4 regions of the Marinobacter sp. MDS2 genome follow, and region 4 is predicted to be linked to each of the others. Evidence: predicted binding sites of a transcription regulator. Region 4 holds the regulator's gene; each other region holds the start of a gene.
The links. Region 4 encodes sigma-54, which starts transcription at its own class of promoters, with help from an activator protein. Its sites were predicted from a motif close to ANTGGCATNNANNTTGCTNT; they were not measured.
Positions count from the first base shown of each region.

Region 1 (5,290 bases), on a different contig from region 4:
TTGGTGCGGTTTGGTTACCGTGCAACAGAGGGACGGTGCACGGTAAAGCGAACGGGGCTGCCGGTTTTCACCTGGACGCCGTTGCGGTCGATGATGTGGACGACAGCGTTGTGGGTGCCACGATCGATGTTTGGAACGGTAACGGAGCCCGATGTGCTTTGGCCGACAGGCTGGCCGTCGAGTGTGATCTCATATTTGTGGCCGGGCTTCAGGCCGGGGCTGCTGTGCACTTCAAAGGTGACTGTGCCGTTGCCACTGTGAAAGGCCTGTTCATTTTGCGGGTAGGCAAAGCCGAGTTCGTCATACGATGCCCCTTTGCGTTTGACTTCTTCCCGCAGTTTTTGGGTTTCGCGCACGGCTTCGGGTTTGGGCAGTGTGATGGTGGTGACGGGCTTTACCTTGACGGTTTCGCCGCCCTTGATGGGTTCGTCGGAGTAGGTCACGTTGCCTTGCGCATCAACGTGACGATAAACCTCTGCCCAACTGGTGGGGGCGGCAAGCAACAGCAGTGCGGATGCGAGCGTGACAAGAGTTTTCATGGTCGTGGCCTGTGCTCTGGTGAACTCACTTGATTATCAGGCGCAATGAGAGGGAGATCAACGCTCGGGATGGCTCGCTTGGTTACATCTCGTTAAGAGCGACAGGTGTTCTTCGGGTTTTGTGGAGCTGACCACAAAAAAACCCGCCGAGGCGGGTTTTTTTACTGCTTCATCGCACCTTCGCGGTGCAGCGTATTAGCAGGAGTAGTACAGCTCGAACTCAACCGGGTGCGTGGTCATGTTGATGCGCTCAACTTCGGCACGCTTCAGGTCGATGTAGCCGGCAATCATGTCTTCGGTGAACACGCCACCACGGGTCAGGAACTCGTGGTCGTCTTTCAGGGCGTCCAGAGCTTCTTGCAGAGTCTCGGCAACCTTCGGAATGTTCAGGGCTTCTTCTTTCGGCAAGTCGTACAGATCCTTGTCCATGGCATCGCCAGGGTGGATCTTGTTCTGGATGCCGTCCAGGCCGGCCATCATCAGTGCAGAGAAGGCCAGGTACGGGTTGGCAGCCGGATCAGGGAAGCGTACTTCAACGCGGCGGGCTTTCGCACTGTTCACGTACGGGATACGGATAGAGGCAGAGCGGTTGCGAGCCGAGTAGGCCAACATAACCGGAGCTTCGTAGCCTGGTACCAAACGCTTGTAGCTGTTGGTGGCCGGGTTGGTGAAGGCGTTGATGGCCTTGGCGTGCTTGATGATGCCGCCAACGTAGTAAAGTGCTTCGTCGCTCAGGCCAGCGTAGCTGTCACCCGCGAACAGGTTCTTGCCATCTTTGCTCAGAGACATGTGTACGTGCATGCCGGAACCGTTGTCGCCGACAACCGGCTTAGGCATGAAAGTCGCAGTCTTGCCGTAGGCGTGAGCAACGTTGTGCACGCAGTACTTCAGGATCTGAACTTCGTCTGCTTTCTTGGTCAGGCTGTTGGGGCCAACACCGATTTCACACTGGCCAGCGGTGCCAACTTCGTGGTGGTGAACCTCAATGGTCAGTCCCATGGATTCCATGGCAGCACACATGGCGCCACGCAGATCGTGCAGGCTGTCTACCGGAGGAACAGGGAAGTAACCGCCTTTGACGCCGGGACGGTGACCGATGTTATTGCGATCGAAATCTTCGCCGGATACCCAGGCGGCTTCTTCCGAGTAGAGCTCGTACATGGAGCCCTGCATGTCAGTTTTCCATTTGGCCGAATCAAAGATGAAGAACTCGGGCTCCGGGCCGAACAGCGCGCCATCGGCGATGCCGGTAGACTTCAGATATTCTTCTGCACGCTGGGCAACGGAGCGGGGGTCACGCTCATAACCTTGCATGGTGGTTGGTTCCACGATGTCGCAGGTAATGTTGATGGTGGCTTCTTCGGTGAACGGGTCCAGAACGGAGCTGCTGTCGTCCGGCATCAGGATCATGTCGGATTCGTTGATGCCTTTCCAGCCGGCGATGGAGGAGCCGTCGAACATCTTTCCATCGGCAAAGAAGTCTTCGTCAACTTCAGACGCGGGCAGGGTTACGTGCTGTTCTTTACCGCGGGTGTCGGTGAAACGCAGGTCGACCCATTTGACTTCGTGCTCTTTGATCAAATCAACAGTCTTGGACATTGTGCATGCTCCGTAAGTTATACATATTCGTTGTGCCGGATCGTTCAGCGTACTGAGGCCCGATCTGCTTGCAGGTGAGGGCAGCTTATCAGAAGCTGGCGGCCCTTACCTTTCAATTGCGGCTGATTGTCTCTAAGCAAGCGGCTTGCCAGTTTTCTAAAATTGCCTCACAAAAGCGCAGCAGCGGGGTTTTCGGACGATGTCGGGGCGCTTGCGGTGCTCGGCGCTGCAATTTTGAGCGCGTATTCGTGCGCCAAAATGGTGCGTTCGGCTAATAAATGCCTGATAACAGTGCGCTTCGCGATTGATTACATATTAAGCACTAATCTTCATATTATCGACATGGACTTTTCGATATACTGCGTCCCGCTAATTTCTGCAGGATACCAGTTGTGATTGATAAGCTTAGAAACGTTGCCATTATTGCCCACGTAGACCACGGTAAAACGACCCTGGTTGACCAATTGTTGCGCAAGTCCGGTACTTTGGACCGTAAAGAGCTCGAGAACGAGCGCGTTATGGACTCCAACGACCAGGAAAAAGAGCGTGGAATTACCATTCTGGCGAAGAACACCGCGCTGAAGTGGAAAGACTACGACATCAACATCGTGGACACCCCGGGACACGCTGATTTCGGTGGCGAAGTTGAGCGAGTCATGAGCATGGTAGACAGTGTTCTGCTCGTGGTCGATTCCATTGACGGCCCCATGCCCCAAACACGCTTCGTAACGCAAAAAGCGTTCGCGGCAGGGCTGCGCCCGATTGTTGTTGTGAACAAGATTGACCGTCCTGGCGCGCGTCCGGACTGGGTTGTGGACCAAGTTTTTGACTTGTTTGACAACCTCGGCGCGACCGACGAGCAGCTCGACTTCCCGATCGTGTACGCCAGTGCCCTGAACGGCATTGCCGGTATGGATCACGAAGACCTGCAAGACAACATGGATGCCGTATTCCAGGCCATTGTTGACTATGTGCCAGCGCCAGACGTGGATCTGGACCTGCCCTTCCAGATGCAGATTTCCCAGCTGGACTACAACAGCTTTTTGGGTGTTATCGGCATCGGCCGTATCGCACGCGGTAAAGTGGCCACCAACACGCCGGTTGTGGCTATTGGTGCCGACGGCAAAAAACGTAACGGTCGAATTCTCAAGATCATGGGTCACTCCGGTCTTCAGCGCGTTGAAGTGGATGAGGCGCAGGCGGGTGACATCGTGTGCGTGAGCGGCCTGGACCAGCTCTTCATCTCTGACACCTTGTGTGATCCTTCGAATGTTGAAGCTTTGCCGGCCCTGACCGTTGACGAGCCTACTGTTTCGATGACCTTCCAGGTCAACGACTCGCCGTTTGCGGGTAAAGAAGGCAAGTACGTAACCAGCCGCAACATTAAAGAGCGTTTGGAAAAAGAGTTGCTGCACAACGTGGCGCTGCGAGTTGAAGAAGGCGACTCCGCGGACAAGTTCAAAGTGTCTGGTCGTGGTGAGCTACACCTGTCGGTGCTGATTGAAAACATGCGCCGCGAGAACTTCGAGCTGGCGGTGGGTCGTCCGGAAGTGGTGATCAAAGAAGTAGACGGCGAGAAGCAAGAACCGTACGAAAACGTGATCATCGACATCGAAGAGCAGCATCAAGGCCCCATCATGGAGCAAATGGGTCTGCGCCGTGGCGATATGACCAATATGATCCCCGACGGCAAAGGCCGCATGCGTCTGGAATACACCATTCCTGCCCGTGGTTTGATTGGTTTCCGGAACGCCTTCCTGACCATGACTTCTGGTACTGGTATCCTGACCTCGACTTTCAGTCATTACGGTCCTGTGAAACTGGGTGAAGTCACCAGCCGCCAGAACGGTGTCATCGTGTCCATGGCGACCGGCACTGCGCTGACGTACTCACTGGAAACCCTGCAGAGCCGAGGCAAGCTGTTCCTTGAGCCGGGCCAGGAAATCTACGAAGGTCAGTTGTGTGGTATCCATAGTCGCGATACCGATCTGGTGGTTAACCCGACCAAGGGTAAGAAGCTGGATAACATGCGTGCGTCTGGTAAAGACGAAGTTATCGGCCTGGTGCCGCCCATCAAGCATACGCTTGAACAGGCGCTTGAGTTTATTGACGACGACGAGCTGGTGGAAGTAACGCCAAAGTCGATCCGTCTGCGTAAAAAGCTTCTGACCGAAAACGAGCGTAAGCGCGCCGGTAAGAAGTAAGAACTGTTGGCCCGGAAGGGCAGGTGATCACGTTGAGGAAAGCGCAGTCTTTCCGGGTCGTGATGCCTGCCCTCCGGGCCGGTTATCTTTCGTGCTTTGTTTCTATTCCCTGCATTAAATCTGTAATCCCTCTCGTTTATCTCGGCTAGACTTTCGGTATTCAATCATCGGAGTCGGTCATGCTTACTCTTTACCCTGAAATCCAACCCTATGCTCGTCATCACCTTGCGATGGATGAGGTTCATGAGCTGTACCTGGAAGAATCCGGCAACCCGGACGGAACGCCTGTGCTGGTTGTGCACGGTGGCCCCGGTGGTGGATGCGAGGACTACCATCGCCGATTTTTTGATGCAGAGCGCTTCCGAATCATTCTGTTGGATCAGCGCGGAGCCGGCCGCTCGACACCGCTGGCGGAGTTAGAGGAAAACAGCACCGAAAATTTGGTGGAAGATATGGAAAAGGTGCGCCAGTTCCTCGGGGTGGATCGTTGGTTGTTGTTTGGGGGTAGCTGGGGCTCCACGCTTAGTCTGGTTTATGCGCAAACGCATCCGGAGCGGGTGTTGGGGTTGGTTCTGAGGGGCATTTTTCTTTGCCGGCCAAAGGATATTCAATGGTTCTATCAGGAGGGCGCAAGCCGGATTTTCCCCGATTACTGGCAAGACTTCCTGGCGCCTGTTCCAGAGGCAGAGCGAGGTGACATGGTTGCCGCTTATTACCGGCGTTTGACCAGTCACAATGAACTCGAACAGATTCAGGCGGCGAAGGCCTGGTCTATTTGGGAAGGCCGTTGCGCAACGCTCCAGCCGAATCCGAAAGTGGTGGAGCATTTCGGGCACCCTCATGTTGCGATCGCACTGGCTCGAATTGAATGCCATTACTTCATGAATCAAGGTTTTTTGCAGACGGATCAAATTATTAATAACACCGATAAGCTGGCGGATATCCCGG
Region 1 is NZ_JAVAJF010000004.1:136,904-142,193, reverse strand. Features, by position in the region: gene Q9245_RS15150 (DUF4124 domain-containing protein) at 15-539, opposite strand; gene glnA (glutamate--ammonia ligase) at 735-2,138, opposite strand; gene typA (translational GTPase TypA) at 2,531-4,342, shown strand; gene pip (prolyl aminopeptidase) at 4,522-5,290, shown strand, end outside.
Region 1: a site for sigma-54 is predicted at 2,272-2,291, ahead of glnA (glutamate--ammonia ligase). Genes of this name have one in related genera too.

Region 2 (5,290 bases), 570 kb from region 4:
AAATCGCAATGCATCTGGTGGAAGCGTATCGCTCTGTCGGCAAAACCGACCGAGCCAAAGAAATCATGGTCAAATTTGAAGAGACCAGCAAAGGATAAGTCGTATAACCCCACCGGCGTCATAACCAAACGTTCCTATGCGCCGGTGGCGGCCCCCTTCTTTCGCAACAATACTTTACTTAATGTTTCAGAACATAATAAGGGTGAGGTATGGCTACTATAAAAGCATTGGGGATAGGCACCATGGTGGTCGTCGTCAGCGGATGTCAGAGCTGGCAATTCAGGGACATTGAAAAGCTCCCTCCTACAGCTTCAGTCCCTGAAGTGAGCACCAAGGGTCAGGTGGACGTTTGGTACTACGATTCAATTTCTGGAAATAACGTTCAGAACCTTTTAGATTCAAACAAGTATCCTGACGCTCCAGATGAGGTATCGGCCTTTACCGAACTGCGCCAACCGGCCAGCCGGGGAAACAACTACGGCACACTCATTCAAGGATTTCTCGCTCCGCCGACTACCGGTGAATATACCTTCTATATAAGTGGTGACGACGAAACCCAATTATGGCTCTCAGAAACGGAGAGTCCTGAGGCCGCCGTCCAAATCGCTATGACAATGGCAACGCCCCTCGACAATTTTTCAAGATACAGCTCGCAAACCTCTGGCGTGCATTATCTTGAGGCTGGCAAGAAATACTATTTCCAGCTGCGCCACAAAGAAGGCGGCTGGGACGACCACTTTACCGTAGCCTGGTCTGGCCCCGGCATCTCGCAACAAGTGATTCGTGGCGAGCATCTATACAGTTGGGCTAAAACCGCACCGGATGCGAAGCCAGATTTGGGGGGGGACGAAGCCTACAAGCTCGGATATAAAATCGGTTACTTCGATGCCGAACAAGGTTTGAGCTTCAATGATACTTACCCGCCACTCGACGAAGATGGTGACAACCTATACGACAATTGGGAAACATTGCACGGGCTAGACCCCGGCAACCCGAACGATGCGAACTCAGATTCTGACAACGACCTGATGACCGCGCTGGATGAATACTGGGCTGGGACAGACCCTAACGCAGAAGATACCGATGGCGATGGCATCCCCGATGGTTATGAATACGCCTACGGAATGGACCCTAGCAACCCCGCTGACGCCAATTTTGACATTGATGGAGACGGCTATAGCGCTCTCGATGAGTACCTGGCCAATACAAATCCCGACGATGCAACCGATGCACCGCTTGCCGAACCGGTGTACGAGCCAGGCTTTGTTGGTCAGTACTTTACAGGGACCAACTTCGACCGGTTTGTTTACAGCCAAAAAGACGCCGAGATTAATTTTGACTGGGGAAGAGGTGGGCCTTCTGCAGACATGCCAAAGGATAAGTTCAGCGTACGTTGGCAAGCGTGGTTTACCCCGCCCCATAGCTCAGGCACAAAAGAGTATACCTTCAGCACGACCACCGACGATGGCGTCAGATTATATGTTGACGGCTCACTGGTCATCGACCAATGGAAAAACCAGTCCGCCACCGAATACACCGCCACATCCAGCCTGGGCGCAGGCAGCCCCATCGCAATCAATATGGAGTATTTTGAATCTGGCTGGGGTGCCACAGCAAAACTGACCATCACAGAAACCGATACCGGCAAAGTGCTCTCTTCGCAAAATGTTATTCAACAACTGGCCTTGAACAGCGAGATTGCCGGAAGCAGTCTGGAAGATGGTGTCGATGACCTTTACAAGCTGCGCTACGGCTTACCTGTACTGCAGCCAGTCGCCACGAAGGTCTTTAATAACAGCGGTGTCACTGTTCTGGATGCATACCAATCCGGCCTACACCCCTACACTCTTGAAACAGTATCGGCACCCGATGCACCCAATACCACAGCACCGGCTCCAAGCGATCCAACGCTCGGCAGCGTAACACTCTCATGGACACCGCCGGGCACACGCGTAGACGGTAGCAGCATTTCCCTCAGCGAGATCAAAAACTACAAGATCTCATACGGCCAGAACGTAGAAACATTAAACCAAACGCTGGAGGTAGCAGCAGGGACGACAACAACCCAGATTACTGGCCTAACCGCCGGGGTTTGGTTCTTCACGATCCAGGTGATTGACAATAACGGGCTGAGTAGCGAGCCCTCTGAACCCGTTCAATATTCTGTTAAGTAAGAATACAGGTCGTCGAGATACTTTACATTGCACTCAAGTAGTCCGAATTTAACGACCAAATTTCAACAAGTTACATGTTGGCACAGTGCATGCTTAATGAGTTATTGAAGTATTTATAAGATCGCTCACTGGAGGAGTGGACAACATGAAAAAGCTTACTCAAGGTTTAGCACTGGCGGCGGCGATGGGCGTTACAGGTTTTGCCCAGGCTGCTTATATTGGCGCATTTGCGAACGGAAACGCACCAGGGGCCCCCGCAGAGCAGACTGTGCCTGGTGATAATGACTACGCGACCAGAGCAAAAGGCATTTGGACTGCTGATGCACCGCTCTACAGCGTTGGCGACAGTGTTCTTTTTGGGCACAACCTGAAATCTACCACTGCCGATCCATTCAAGTTGACGTTTACCTATTTGGGTAAAGAAGCTAGCGATAACAACAAATTTTATTGGGGGAACACGCTAGCTTTTGACACAAATAGTACACCCGATGACCAGTACAGTGCTGTATTCACTGGTGGCATGAATCAGTTTTTGGGATTCAAGTTTGAAAATGGGGGAGGCACCATCGTTAATAATGATGCTCTTAATGGAAGCCAGGTCGATCCCACAAGCGTGAACTTCAACTTGTTCTACATCGCCGAAGACGAGTTCCTGATCAGTTTTGACGATGGATACCAAGGTGATGACAACCACGACGATATGGTTATTCACGTGAAAGCCTCCAAGGTACCTGAGCCAGGTACTCTTGCCCTCCTCGGTCTTGGCTTAGCCGGTATTGCTGTGCGCATGAGAGGCCGGAAAAAAGCCTAACATAGATGGCATTGTGCTATGTTAAAGGCCCTGCAAGTACAGGGCCTTTTTCATTTTGGTTGCGGAACATGTTCATACGAGTGGTATACGCAGGCAGTGGTCGCGGTCTACAGAAAGATGCCGAAATACTGTTGGAATCATTTACAAAGCTTGGGCATAGGTGCGAACTTCGTTGCGTACCACCTACCCCGCCATGGCGCAACAATCTTTCCCGGTTGAGAAACCTCGCTATTGAAAAGTATTTCCCTAAAGCTTTCAGTGCTCGTTATTACGCATTCAATAGATGGCTAAAGATGTGCTTAAGCAAATCTGCGCCAGACATTAACCTCGTAATACATCTTGAGAACGTACGGCCATCAGAGCTACACGTTAATGCAGCGCACTGGCTCATTCCGAATCAGGAATGGTTTATCGAATCCCGATTGCCTTATCTACGGTTTGTTGATCAGATTCTTTGTAAAACCCACCAGGCCGTTGAGATTTTTTCCCGCAAACACTCGAACATTCGATACCTTGGGTTCACCGGTTCCATTTGCCCAATTAATCCAGAGACTCTCGATAAAGACTATGGGCTCGCTTTGCATGTTGCCGGCAATAGCCAATTTAAAGGCACGAAATCTCTGGTTAATTGTTGGAAAGAACACCCTGAATGGCCGAGGCTGGAAGTGGTATCACAACACCTAAACAGCAGCCCACCTCATAGCAAAAATATAAAACACCATAAGTCGCTTTCTGAGGAAGAGCTATCGGCGTTGTGGGAAAAGGCGGGAGTTGCCGTTATACCGTCAGAAGTAGAGGGTTACGGGCAGGTTCTAGCGGAAGCCATGGCCCACGGTTGCGTCACCATTACGACCGATGCCCCGCCAATGAACGAGGTTATCAACCGAAATCGCGGTTTCTTGATTGCACCCGTAAAGAATGAACCATTCCGGCTTGGCACTCGTTTTTTCGTTTCTCAGTCAGGCATTGAGAAGACCATGACAGACGTCTTGGATACAAACGAGCACACGCTAAAAGAGCTGTCCACAGCGTCGATCGCTTGGTATCGCCTAAACCATACTGAGTTTATTCAGCGATTGCAGACCTATCTCAATCAGATAACCCGGCAACCTCCTGGTTAATTGTAGAGACAGATTGCGGGAACGTTGTCTCCACAAAGTTCACCAAACTCTCCCGAGGGGCACACTCACCACAACGAACAGCCGCTATTAGGAGACTGGCATCGCTTCGGTCACTGAAGAAGCCAAGTACCTGCGCCAGTTTCGCGCGCCACTGATCTGTCTCCCAGCGTCCTTCCACGAGATAGCTATAGGCAACATGGATATTTTCACCGGTTAACCGATTTTCGAGGGTGATGCCTTGGATCGGTATACTCAGATCTGTTTCAACCCTGTAGAACTGCTGCGGCGCCCACACTGAACTGTCATATAGCTTATTGCTATACTGGATCAATTCAGCACGATGGCGTTGAAACTCATAGGTAAAAATACCCAAGTAGAACTGTTCATCGATACTACCGTCGGACGAAATCCTCTGCCGATCGAATAAGGTTTGCGTGTAAGTCCGGTCCGAATTCTGAATTTGGGGGCGCCAGCCCGCAAGTTGGGCGCCAAACACCGGAGCATAACGCTGTTGAATATCAATACTGTAGTTTTCTGGATGGTCCGATACAGGCGATCGCTTTTCTGGTAAGGCGGAATAGGTGACGACGACACAAACTAAGATTGCTCCAAGCGAGATGCCAACCGCCTTTCTCGAGGAGACGGAACCGGTTTCGGCGCTCGCATTGCTCGAACACTCGCCGTCTTTCACCTCAAGCCGCCGAGCAATGAAATAGAGAGGCACTAAAGTGGCTGCAAATACCCACCAGCCAAAATTATCATGATCTTCTATTAAGCTGGACTGCATGTTGGTTTCGTAACCCATATAGATAATGACAAACACCCGAATCCAATTTGCAACCAGAGCAAACGCAACCCCGCAACAGAAGAGCAAAACTCGAGAACGCAACCGTGAGAGATACATCTCTCCGTATATCAAAACCAACGCCTGCCCAACCAATAAGTACCGCAACCCTGAACAGCCGTGAGCAACCTCAAAGGTCCCAACACCAATCAAGTAAACAAATACACCTTCGACCTCAAAATCAATATCCAGCAACCCCAGCAAGAACCTGTTTACTGCCACGGTAATCAATTGCAGATTCCACGATAAGAAATCCCACACAGGTACCGTAAGAAAAAGCAGTCCTACCGGGATAATCAGCCATCGCACTTGCCGCCACCCCATCAACACCGCCAGGGCA
Region 2 is NZ_JAVAJF010000001.1:277,915-283,204, forward strand. Features, by position in the region: gene Q9245_RS01280 (tetratricopeptide repeat protein) at 1-98, shown strand, start outside; gene Q9245_RS01285 (PA14 domain-containing protein) at 210-2,174, shown strand; gene Q9245_RS01290 (PEP-CTERM sorting domain-containing protein) at 2,320-2,985, shown strand; gene Q9245_RS01295 (glycosyltransferase) at 3,054-4,106, shown strand; gene Q9245_RS01300 (exosortase/archaeosortase family protein) at 4,075-5,290, opposite strand, start outside.
Region 2: a site for sigma-54 is predicted at 2,251-2,270, ahead of Q9245_RS01290 (PEP-CTERM sorting domain-containing protein). Genes of this name have one in related genera too.

Region 3 (5,290 bases), 220 kb from region 4:
CCGCAATGGCCCGGATACCAGCAGGATGGCGGGCTTGCCCAACATTTCCTGGCGCTGCACGCTGTCTTGCAGTGAGCGTTGCAGTTTTTCCACCATGTTCGGCTCCAGCACCATGCCAATATCATCCTGTCCGCCGGATTGTTGACTCTGCTGAACAGACTTAAGCAACATCTGTTCCAAGTCAGGATCCAAAGTAATCACCGGAATTTCTGTATCGTTGCCACAAATGCTTTGCACAATCATTCGGCGCAACGACTGACGAGCCAGCGTGGTAAGCAGTTTCGGATCCTGACTCTTAGGATGCACGTTAACGATGGCCTCGGCGATTGAACGCATGTCACGAACCGGCACTTCTTCTTTAAGCAGGTTCTGGAGCACCTTGAGCAGAATGCTGATGGAGATGGTGGCCGGCACCAGCTCTTCCGCCAGCTTGGGAGAGATCTTTTCCAGTTGATCCAGCCACTTTTGCGCTTCGTCGTGACCAATCAATTCATGGGCGTGTTTCTGCAGTATCTGATTCAAATGGGTCGCAACCACAGTGCTGGCATCAACAACGGTATAACCCAGAGTCTGGGCTTGATCTTTCTGGTCCGGCTCAATCCAGATGGCATCCAAACCAAACGCGGGATCTTTCCCGGCAATACCCTCAACCTTCCCGAACACCTGCCCCGGGTCAATGGCCAGTTCCCGCTCCGGGTGAATCTCCGCTTCAGCAATGGTCACACCCATCAGGGTGATGCGATACACGTTCGGCATCAGATCCAGGTTATCCCGAATGTGGACTGACGGCATCAGGAACCCCATATCCTGCGACAGCTTCTTCCGCACCCCCTTTATCCGACTCAACAACTGACCGCCCTGCGACTTGTCCACCAAAGGAATCAGTCGGTAGCCCACCTCCAGCCCGACAATGTCAACCGTGGCAACATCGTCCCAGCCTAATTCTCTGGTTTCCCCGGGTGGCGGCAGAGCCTGCCCGTCACCGCCGCGATCCGGAATGACTTCCCCGCCCGGACGCGGCACAGCACCGGGTACGCCACCTCGCCCGGCAAACACGCTTTCCTCCTCAACCGTCTGGCTTTGTTTTTTCCAAACAAACCACGCAGCCGTCGCAGCCAAAGAACCCAGACCAAGGAAAGCCACATGAGGCATTCCCGGAATCAGGCCCAGCAAAATCAAAATACCCGCCGCAATACCAAGGGCCTTGGGCGCACTGAACATCTGCTGGAGAATCTGCCCACCCATGTCCTGGCTGGACGTTACTCGAGTCACCATGATGGCGGCAGCAGTTGACAGCAGCAGCGAAGGAATCTGAGCGACCAGACCGTCACCTATGGTCAACAGCGCGTATCGCTCCATCGCGAGCGTAAAGTCCAGACCGTGCTGAACCATACCTATGGCCACACCACCAATGATGTTAATGGCCAGAATCAGCAAACCGGCTACCGCGTCGCCTTTTACGAACTTGGACGCACCGTCCATGGAACCGTAGAAATCCGCCTCCTGGGCAATCTCTGAACGCCGGGCCTTGGCCTCTTCCTGGTTCACCAGACCGGCGTTAAGATCAGCATCGATGGCCATTTGTTTACCGGGCATGGCATCCAGGGTAAAACGGGCACTGACTTCGGATACCCGACCGGCCCCCTTGGTTACCACCAAAAAGTTGATAATCATCAGAATCGCAAACACCACCAGACCAACGGCATAGTTGCCGCCAATCAACACCTCACCGAACGATTCGATCACCTTACCTGCAGCATCACCGCCTTCGTGGCCATTGAGCAGAACAATCCGGGTAGAGGCCACATTCAATCCAAGACGCAACAGCGTGGCCACCAACAACACGGTAGGGAAAGCCGCGAACTCCATTGGCCGAAGCGCATACACACACACCAACAGAATCACGATCGACAACGTAATGTTGAAGGTGAAAAAAACGTCGAGCAAAAAAGCAGGCATGGGCAGGATCATCATGCCCAGCAAACCCATCAGCATCAGCGGGACACCGAGACTACCTCGCGTCAGAGTTTTGACGTTATTCAGAACAAACGCTCTGTCCATACTGCCTGCATCTCCGGATCACTGTACTTTCGGGCTGTTCGGGGTAACGACTGGGTCAAAAACCGGACACAAACCCCGCGCATGAATACCGCTTCGCAAGATCTGTACCATCCCCTATAAATTTTATGTTTTCTGGCCAACAGATCGCCTGACGTGAGCGCCTGGATACGGTATCCTTTCGCCGTTTGACTGATCAAAAACCAAGCCAGAAAATCCGAACCCACAGGTGACCCCGATGCCTATCCACGAAGTGAAGCACCCACTGATCCAACACAAGCTCGGCCTTATGCGCCGCTCAGACATCAGCACCAAAAATTTTCGTGAACTGGCTCAAGAAGTTGGCGCGCTACTGACCTACGAAGCGACAAAAGATTTCACCCTTCAGGAAGAAACAATCGAAGGCTGGGCCGGCCCCGTCGCGGTGGAACAAATACACGGCAAGAAAATCACCATTGTCCCCATCTTACGAGCAGGCCTTGGCATGCTGGATGGCGTACTTAGCCTGATCCCGGTAGCCCGGGTCAGCGTGGTCGGCCAGATCCGCAACGAAGACACCCTCGAAGCGGAAACCTATCTGGAAAAACTGGTGGGTGAGCTGGACCAGCGCACCGCACTGATCATCGACCCGATGCTGGCTACCGGTGGCTCGATGATTTCCACCATCGACCTGCTCAAGCAAGCCGGCAGCACCGAAATCCGGGCACTGGTTTTGGTTGCTGCACCGGAAGGCGTTGAGAAAGTCCTGGAGAAACACCCGGACGTTTCCATCTACACCGCCTCTGTTGACGACTGCCTGAACGAAAAAGGCTACATCCTGCCGGGCCTCGGCGATGCGGGAGACAAGATCTTCGGCACCAAGCAGAAGGATGTTTAAGAATGCAGGACATCACGACTGACTCAACCTGGAAACAGGCCATAGCCGGCTCGCAAATGCTACTGGTCGCCTTTGGCGCCCTGGTACTGATGCCACTGATCACCGGGCTTGACCCCAACGTCGCACTGTTTACCGCGGGCATCGGTACCCTGATCTTTCACATCGTCACCGGTGGCCAGATCCCCATCTTCCTGGCATCGTCCTTCGCGTTCATTGCTCCAATCATGGCCGCCAAAAGCCAGTTCGGCCTGCAAGAAACCCTGGGCGGCCTGATGGCAGCGGGCATCCTTTACATCATCCTCTCCGGCGTCATCCGCCTGCGTGGAACCGGGTTCGTCACCCGCCTGCTCCCGCCCGTCGTGATTGCACCAGTCATCATGACCATCGGTTTGGGCCTGGCACCGGTTGCTGTGCACATGGCCTCGGGCCGCACCGGTGATGGCGGCACCCAACTCGTGCCCGAAGACACCGCACTCGTGATCGCAATGATCTCATTGCTGGTGACCATCATCATGACCGTCTGGGCCAAAGGCATCTTCCGCCTGATCCCGATCATGATCGGCATTATCGTGGGCTACATCCTGTCAGCCTTCGCCGGCATCGTAGACACCACCGCCATCCAGCAAGCCGCCTGGTTCGCCGTCCCGAACTTCGTCGCCCCGGCCTTCAGCTGGAGCGCTATCCTGTTCATGATCCCGGTTGCCATTGCCCCGGCCATCGAACACATCGGCGACGTACTGGCCATCGGTAACGTTACCCGCAAAAACTACCTCGAAAAACCCGGCCTGCACCGCACCCTGCTCGGCGACGGCCTGGCCACCAGCGCCGCCTCCATGCTGGGCGGACCACCCAACACCACCTACTCTGAAGTCACCGGCGCAGTCATGCTGACCCGCAACTTCAACCCGAAAGTCATGTGGTGGGCCGCCGGCACTGCCATCGTACTGGCCTTCGTCGGCAAATTCGGCGCTGCCCTGCAAACCATCCCGGTTCCCGTCATGGGCGGCATCCTGTGCCTGCTGTTCGGCTCCATCGCTGTGGTCGGCCTGAACACCCTGATCCGCCACCAAGTTGACCTGTCCCAGTCCCGTAACCTCGTTATCGTGGGCGTGACACTGGTCTTCGGTATCGGAAACATGGTGCTGGGAACACTGGAAGGCATTGCCCTGTGCGCAGTGGTCGCGATTGTCTTGAATCTGGTCCTGCCCGGCGAGAAAGAAGCCTGGGGTGCGCGGATACAGGAAGGCAGCGCAGAGTAAGCGATCCCTCCCATATCTGATTCAATGGGTGTGAGAGGGCTTTCCAAAAATTTCGAAGGCCATGGATGGCCGGAGAGAAGCGCACAGGGATGTGCTTGTAGCGGTTTTTGGAAAGCCCTCTTGCACCCATTGTGCACCAGCACTTTCAGGCTACCTTTAGCAGCCTCTCCCAAACCAAATCAAAGATCGCGCCGCATCTCCGGCGGAATAGGAAAGTCCGGCATCCCAGGCTTAGGCCCATGCCCCTTCCGGAACTGCCGCAACTGGAACACATACGCCAACACCTGAGCGATCGCCATATACAACCCGTCAGGAATCTCCTCACCAATATCCGAATTATGATAAACCGCCCGAGTCAACGGCGGCGTACGCAACACCTCCACCTTATACTCCCGAGCCACCTCCATAATCTTGAACGCCACCTCATCGGCACCCTTCGCCACCACCACCGGCGCCCCCATCGCATTTTGATCGTACTTTAGCGCCACCGCATAATGCGTCGGGTTCGTAATCACCACATCCGCCGTCGGAACATCCTGCATCATCCGGCGCTGCGCCATCTCCCGCTGCAGCTGACGAATCTTACCCTTAACCTCCGGCTTGCCCTCGGAATCCTTGTACTCGTCCTTCACCTCTTGCTTCGTCATCCGAAGCTTCTTCTGATGGTCATAAATCTGAAACGGCACATCAATCATCGCAATAATGATCGTGGCGCAAGACAACACCAGAAAACTCCAGCCCAAGGTCCACAGCACATGCTCCATCGCCGGCACCACCGGCTCCTCCGCAATGCTCAACAAATCGTCCGTGCGAAGGTTCAGGATCAAGATCGCAATCGCCAGCACCAGGCCCACCTTGGCAATGGCCTTCACCAACTCAATCAGCGAACGCATAGAAAACATCCGCCCCAAACCCTTAATCGGATCCATCCGATTAGCTTTCGGTGCAATGGCTTTGGCACTGAACAACAAACCGCCAATACCAATCGAGCCGGCAATTGCCGCAATCAGCAAAAGAATCAGAATGGGAGACAATGCATAAGCGGCCTCTTTGGCCGAAACAATCAGCTGCACACTCATATGACGGGTATCAAAAA
Region 3 is NZ_JAVAJF010000001.1:627,516-632,805, forward strand. Features, by position in the region: gene flhA (flagellar biosynthesis protein FlhA) at 1-2,061, opposite strand, end outside; gene upp (uracil phosphoribosyltransferase) at 2,297-2,935, shown strand; gene Q9245_RS03005 (uracil-xanthine permease family protein) at 2,938-4,194, shown strand; gene flhB (flagellar biosynthesis protein FlhB) at 4,374-5,290, opposite strand, start outside.
Region 3: a site for sigma-54 is predicted at 2,154-2,173, ahead of flhA (flagellar biosynthesis protein FlhA). Genes of this name have one in related genera too.

Region 4 (5,290 bases):
AGCAAAGCGCGCTGACGAGGCGGAGAGGATTCCAACAGGTGGGCGATATCACTGGGACTGAGGCCGCCGTTCAGGATGCGAGCAACCTGCTTCAGCGCGCCACTATCCAGAGCCTCGCTCAGGGAGCGGAGTCTCTGGTGGGCCTGACTTTGTTCCAGAATATCAGACATGGATCCACCTACGGTCAGAAAACCTCCGTATTATAGCGGAGTTAGCGAGCGTCGGTGAGGGGGAGTTATAGGTGAATTGCGAAGAATCAGCCGCCTTCGCCGAAATAATCTGCGATCAGCGTGGTTAGCGCCTCGATGGCTTGTCGCTCATCCGGGCCGTCCGCAATGAGTTCAACGGTGGTGCCCTGGCTGGCCGCAAGCATCATGACTTGCATGATATTTTTGGCATCTACCTTGCGGTCGTTGCGGCTGATCCAGACCTTCGATTCATGCTCGGAGGCGGTGGCGACCAGCTTTGCGGTGGCCCGGGCGTGCAAGCCGAGCTTGTTGATGATTGTCACCGTACGGCTGATCATGGCGAATCAGATTTCCCCTCTGGCTTGCAGATGAGGCAGTTCGGAGTGGCGAACCTGCACATTGCGGTACTTTTTTGCGAAGTGTTTTGTCAGTTGTTCCGAAACGTACACCGAGCGATGCTGGCCGCCAGTACAGCCGATGGAAATGGTCATATAGCTGCGATTGCTGTCTGCAAACGAGGGAAGCCAGGAATCGAGAAACCCAATGATGTCGTTGACCATCTTCTGGCTCAAAGGCTCGCGCTCGAGGAAGTCGATGACCGGTTGGTCAACGCCGGTGTACTTGCGGAGGCTGGTGTCCCAATAGGGATTCGGAAGGCACCGAACGTCGAACACGTAATCGGAGTCAACCGGTACCCCGTGCTTGAAGCCGAACGACTGAACCAGCAAGGCCAATTCCTGGTCCTTCCGGCCCGCAACCCGCTGCTTGACCATGTCCCGTAGCTCGTACATGGACAGCCCGGTGGTGTTGACGTACAGGTCGGCCAGCCGGGACAGCGGCTCTAGAAGGGTTTTCTCGTAAGACACTGCTTCAGGAAGCGATGTTTTATCATCGCTGAGCGGGTGTTTGCGTCGAGTTGCGTGAAAACGCTGCAGCAATGTTTGCTCGTCGGCATCCAGGAAGATGATTTCGACATCCATGCCGGTGCTTTTGAGCTGACTGTATATGGCCTCGAAGTTGGCCAGCTCGCCCGACAGGTTGCGTGCGTCAATGCTGACTGCCATTTTACGCAGGCGAGTGGTCGCCTCCTGGGTGGCGGCTTCCTGGGTCAGAGGGAAGAGGAGCCCTATGGGGAGGTTGTCGATGCAGTAAAACCCCAAATCTTCCAGTACGTGCAAGGCGGTACTTTTTCCCGAGCCTGAGCGGCCGCTGACGATGATCAGCTTCATAACAGTGTTCCTCTCATGCTGCGCGCTTTTGCTGAATTCGTATCAGTTCTGATTCGAAATCATGGCCTTGTGCAGATGGTCGGTATCCTGGCACTGGCGCAGCTTTTCGCAAAAAGAGCTTTCATTAAACTTTTCAGCGAGCTGACTGAGCAGCTCCAGGTGTTCGCTGGTCGCTTCTTTGGGCACAACCAGGGCGAAAACAATATCGACGGGCTGGTTGTCGATGGAATCGAACTCGACCGGTTCGGCCAGAGTCATCAACACGCCGATGACCCTATTCAGCCCGTCCAGCCGGCAATGGGGAATGGCGATGCCTTCGCCTATGCCGGTACTGCCCAGCCGCTCCCGCGACACCAGGTTGTTGAAGATATCTGTATCGTTGAGACTTTCATCCTGCTGGTGAATGTGCTCGGCGATAAACTCCAGTACACGCTTCTTGCTTGACGCTGCAACACGGCACAGAGTCAGTTCTGGAGCCAGAATGTTGTCGATGGTCAGGGATGAATCGCTCATAGATCGACTTCATTTCCGTAAAAAAAAGGCTGCGGCCGGATCATACTCCTGCCGCAGCACGTTTTATTGAAACACCCGGTTCGGTTTCACGCTAAGAGGCGCGTTAGCCGTTACCTTGCATCCGGGCAACTGTCTTTTCTTTATGTTTGAGGATCTGGCGGTCGAGTTTGTCGACCAGGCCGTCGATGGCGGCGTACATATCCTCGTTTTCAGCCTTTGCGTGAATTTCGCCACCAATCACGTGGAGGGTAGCTTCGGCCATCTGGCGAACTTTCTCAACTTGCAGCGTCACCTGACAATTACTGATGTGGTCAAAGTGTCGCTCAAGCTTATCAAACTTGGTGTTTACGTAATCCTTTAGTGCGGGAGTCAGTTCTACATGATGGCCTGAAATGTTGAGTTGCATAGGCTTCTCCTGTTGTCATATAGCCGGCTTTTGCCGGACTGAGTGTCAGCACCTCTTGTACTGACGAATCCTTAAACCAAACGTTTACGCTCGTTCGAGGGAGGGATGTGCATCGCCTCTCTGTACTTGGCTACGGTACGTCGGGCAACATTGATTCCCTGTTCTCCTAGCATGGCTGCAATTTTGCTATCACTCAATGGCTTTTTCGGAGTTTCGTCCGCAATCAGTTTTCTGATCATCGCACGAATCGCCGTTGAGGAACATTCTCCACCCTCGGCAGTGCCCACGTGGCTGGAGAAAAAGTATTTAAGCTCAAAAATGCCTCGGGGTGTATGCATGTATTTTTGCGTGGTAACCCGGGATATGGTCGATTCGTGCATATCCACCGCCTGGGCAATGTCCGACAGGATGAGCGGTTTCATGGCTTCGTCACCATGATCCAGAAAGCCCTGCTGGTATTCCACAATGCGAGTGGCCACTTTGAGCAAGGTCTCGTTGCGGCTCTGCAGGCTTTTGATAAACCACTTGGCCTCCTGCAGTTGGTCGCGCATGTAGGTGTTATCGGCGCTGCTGTCCGCCCGTCGTATTAATGAAGCATAGCTCGCGTTTACGCGAATGCGCGGGGCAATTTCCGGATTGAGCTCCACGCGCCACCGGCCTTCATGTTTGCGCACGATGACATCCGGAATGACATAGTCTGGTTCTGTACGGTCGATGCTGTCGCCGGGGGTCGGGTTCAGGCTGGTGATCAGCCCCAACACTTCTTTCAGCTGATCTTCTTTCAACCGGCTACGGCGAAGCAGTTGCGCGTAGTCACGGTTGCCCAGCAAGTGCAGAAACTGGGTCACGACCAGCTTGGCCTGGCGCAGCCATGGGGTGTCCGGTGGCAGCTGGCCAAGCTGGATCATCAGGCAATCCTGAAGATCTCTGGCAAACACCCCCGGTGGATCAAAGTGCTGGAGTCGGTGCAGAACCGCCTGCACTTCGTCGAGTTCCAATGGATCGTCTTCTGAGCCTTCAAACAGGCCGGAATGAATTTCTTCGATGGAAGACGTCAAGTAGCCCCGGTCATCGACCGCATCCAGCAGGGCGTGTGCAATCGCCTGATCCCGTTCGCTGAGCGGGGTCAGGTTCAGCTGCCATTCCAGATGGTCGTGCAGGGTTTCGCTGGGCGAGTTTCGGGTTTCGAAGTCGGAGTCGTTTTCATCGTCGCCACGGCTGGCCGGAGCTGGTGCTGACTGGTAGATGTCGTCCCAGGCAGTATCGACCGGCAGGTCGTCAGGGATATTGTCGGGTGTTTGATCTTCCGCTGACCAGTCGGGTGCGGTTTCCGATTCGTCCCAGTCCGTACTTTGCGAATCTGAAGCGGATTCTTCCGGCGCCGAGGCAGTCTCGTGTTGTTCGTCGTGGTTGTTTTCCTGCTGCTCGACTGAATCTGCCTGATCGTCGTCCTCGGAGGTTTCCAGCATCGGGTTGGAGTCGAGTGCCTGCTGGATTTCTTGCTGTAGATCCAACGTGGAAAGCTGCAGTAGCCGAATGGCTTGTTGCAGCTGGGGGGTCATGGTTAGGCTTTGGCCCATTTTAAGCTGTAATGAAGCTTTCATAACCATGGCTCAATATCCATAACGTGCTCGTATCCTGATCAAAAGCATTGCTTGCAAATATAAAAAATTGTTGTGTGCTGGTAACTTACAGTACGCGATCAACAATTTAAGCAAGTACCCTGCCGAGTTTACTTGCTCGCGTTCAGCAAAACAATCAGCCCGGCCTTCAGGTCTACGATTGTCTAAAGTCGGAACTCATCCCCAAGGTACACTTCCTTCACTTGCTGGTTGGCCAGAATGGCATCTGCGTTGCCCGATGCAATGATGTGGCCGCCCGAGACAATGTAAGCGTTCTCACAAATATCCAGTGTTTCGCGCACGTTGTGATCGGTGATCAGAACGCCAATGCCTTTGTCGCGAAGGTGCCGGATGATGTGTTTGATGTCGCTGACGGAAATGGGATCTACGCCGGCGAAGGGTTCGTCCAGAAGAATGAAGGCCGGCTCCATTGCCAATGCCCGGGCGATTTCTACCCGGCGACGTTCACCGCCAGAAAGCGCCATACCCAGGCTGTCACGAATGTGGGTGATGTGGAACTCTTCCAGCAACTCTTCCAGCTTGGCCTCACGATCCGCCTTGGAAAGCGATTTGCGCGTTTCCAGAATGGCCATGATGTTGTCGCGCACGGTCAGCTTACGGAATACTGACGCCTCCTGTGGCAAGTAGCCGATGCCTTTGCGGGCACGCCCGTGCATGGGCAGGGGGGTGATGTCGTTGTTGTCGATGGTGATGCGGCCATGGTCAGCCGGGACCAGTCCGACAATCATGTAAAAGCAGGTGGTTTTGCCGGCGCCGTTAGGGCCGAGCAGGCCGACGATTTCGCCGGAACGGATTTCCAGTGAAACATCCAGAACCACTTTTTTCTGTTTGTAGCTTTTGGCCAGATTGCTGGCCCTGAGAACTGCCATCAGAACCTTCCTGTTATTGACCTGAGCTGCGGGGCTGAATCACCATTTCTACGCGGCCTGAGCTTGTGCCCTCCGAATTGCCGCCTTCTGCTGTAACCACCCGGTTCACTGTGTCGTAATGAATGACATCACCGCGAAACGTGCTGCCACCTTGTTCGATCAAGGCTTCTCGCTCGAAGGTCAGCTGGCTGTCTTTGGCCGACCAGGTAATGTTCAGTGCCTCGGCATTGATAACGGCCGTTTGATCCTGGGACGGCTGGCGATAATGAGCGGGGGAGCCGCTTGCTTCAATGCGGCTAAGTCCCTGTGGGCTGCGATAAAGTACAACCCGTTCGGCATCCAGCTTAACGCTGCCTTGCACCAATTCCACGGCACCGGTGTAGATGGCAGTGCCCGCGCTGTCATCCAGACGGGCGGAGTTGGCGCTGACTTTAATGGGCTC
Region 4 is NZ_JAVAJF010000001.1:852,429-857,718, reverse strand. Features, by position in the region: gene mgtE (magnesium transporter) at 1-170, opposite strand, end outside; gene Q9245_RS04090 (HPr family phosphocarrier protein) at 257-526, opposite strand; gene rapZ (RNase adapter RapZ) at 533-1,417, opposite strand; gene ptsN (PTS IIA-like nitrogen regulatory protein PtsN) at 1,460-1,930, opposite strand; gene hpf (ribosome hibernation promoting factor) at 2,034-2,336, opposite strand; gene Q9245_RS04070 (RNA polymerase factor sigma-54) at 2,408-3,940, opposite strand; gene lptB (LPS export ABC transporter ATP-binding protein) at 4,123-4,848, opposite strand; gene lptA (lipopolysaccharide transport periplasmic protein LptA) at 4,862-5,290, opposite strand, start outside.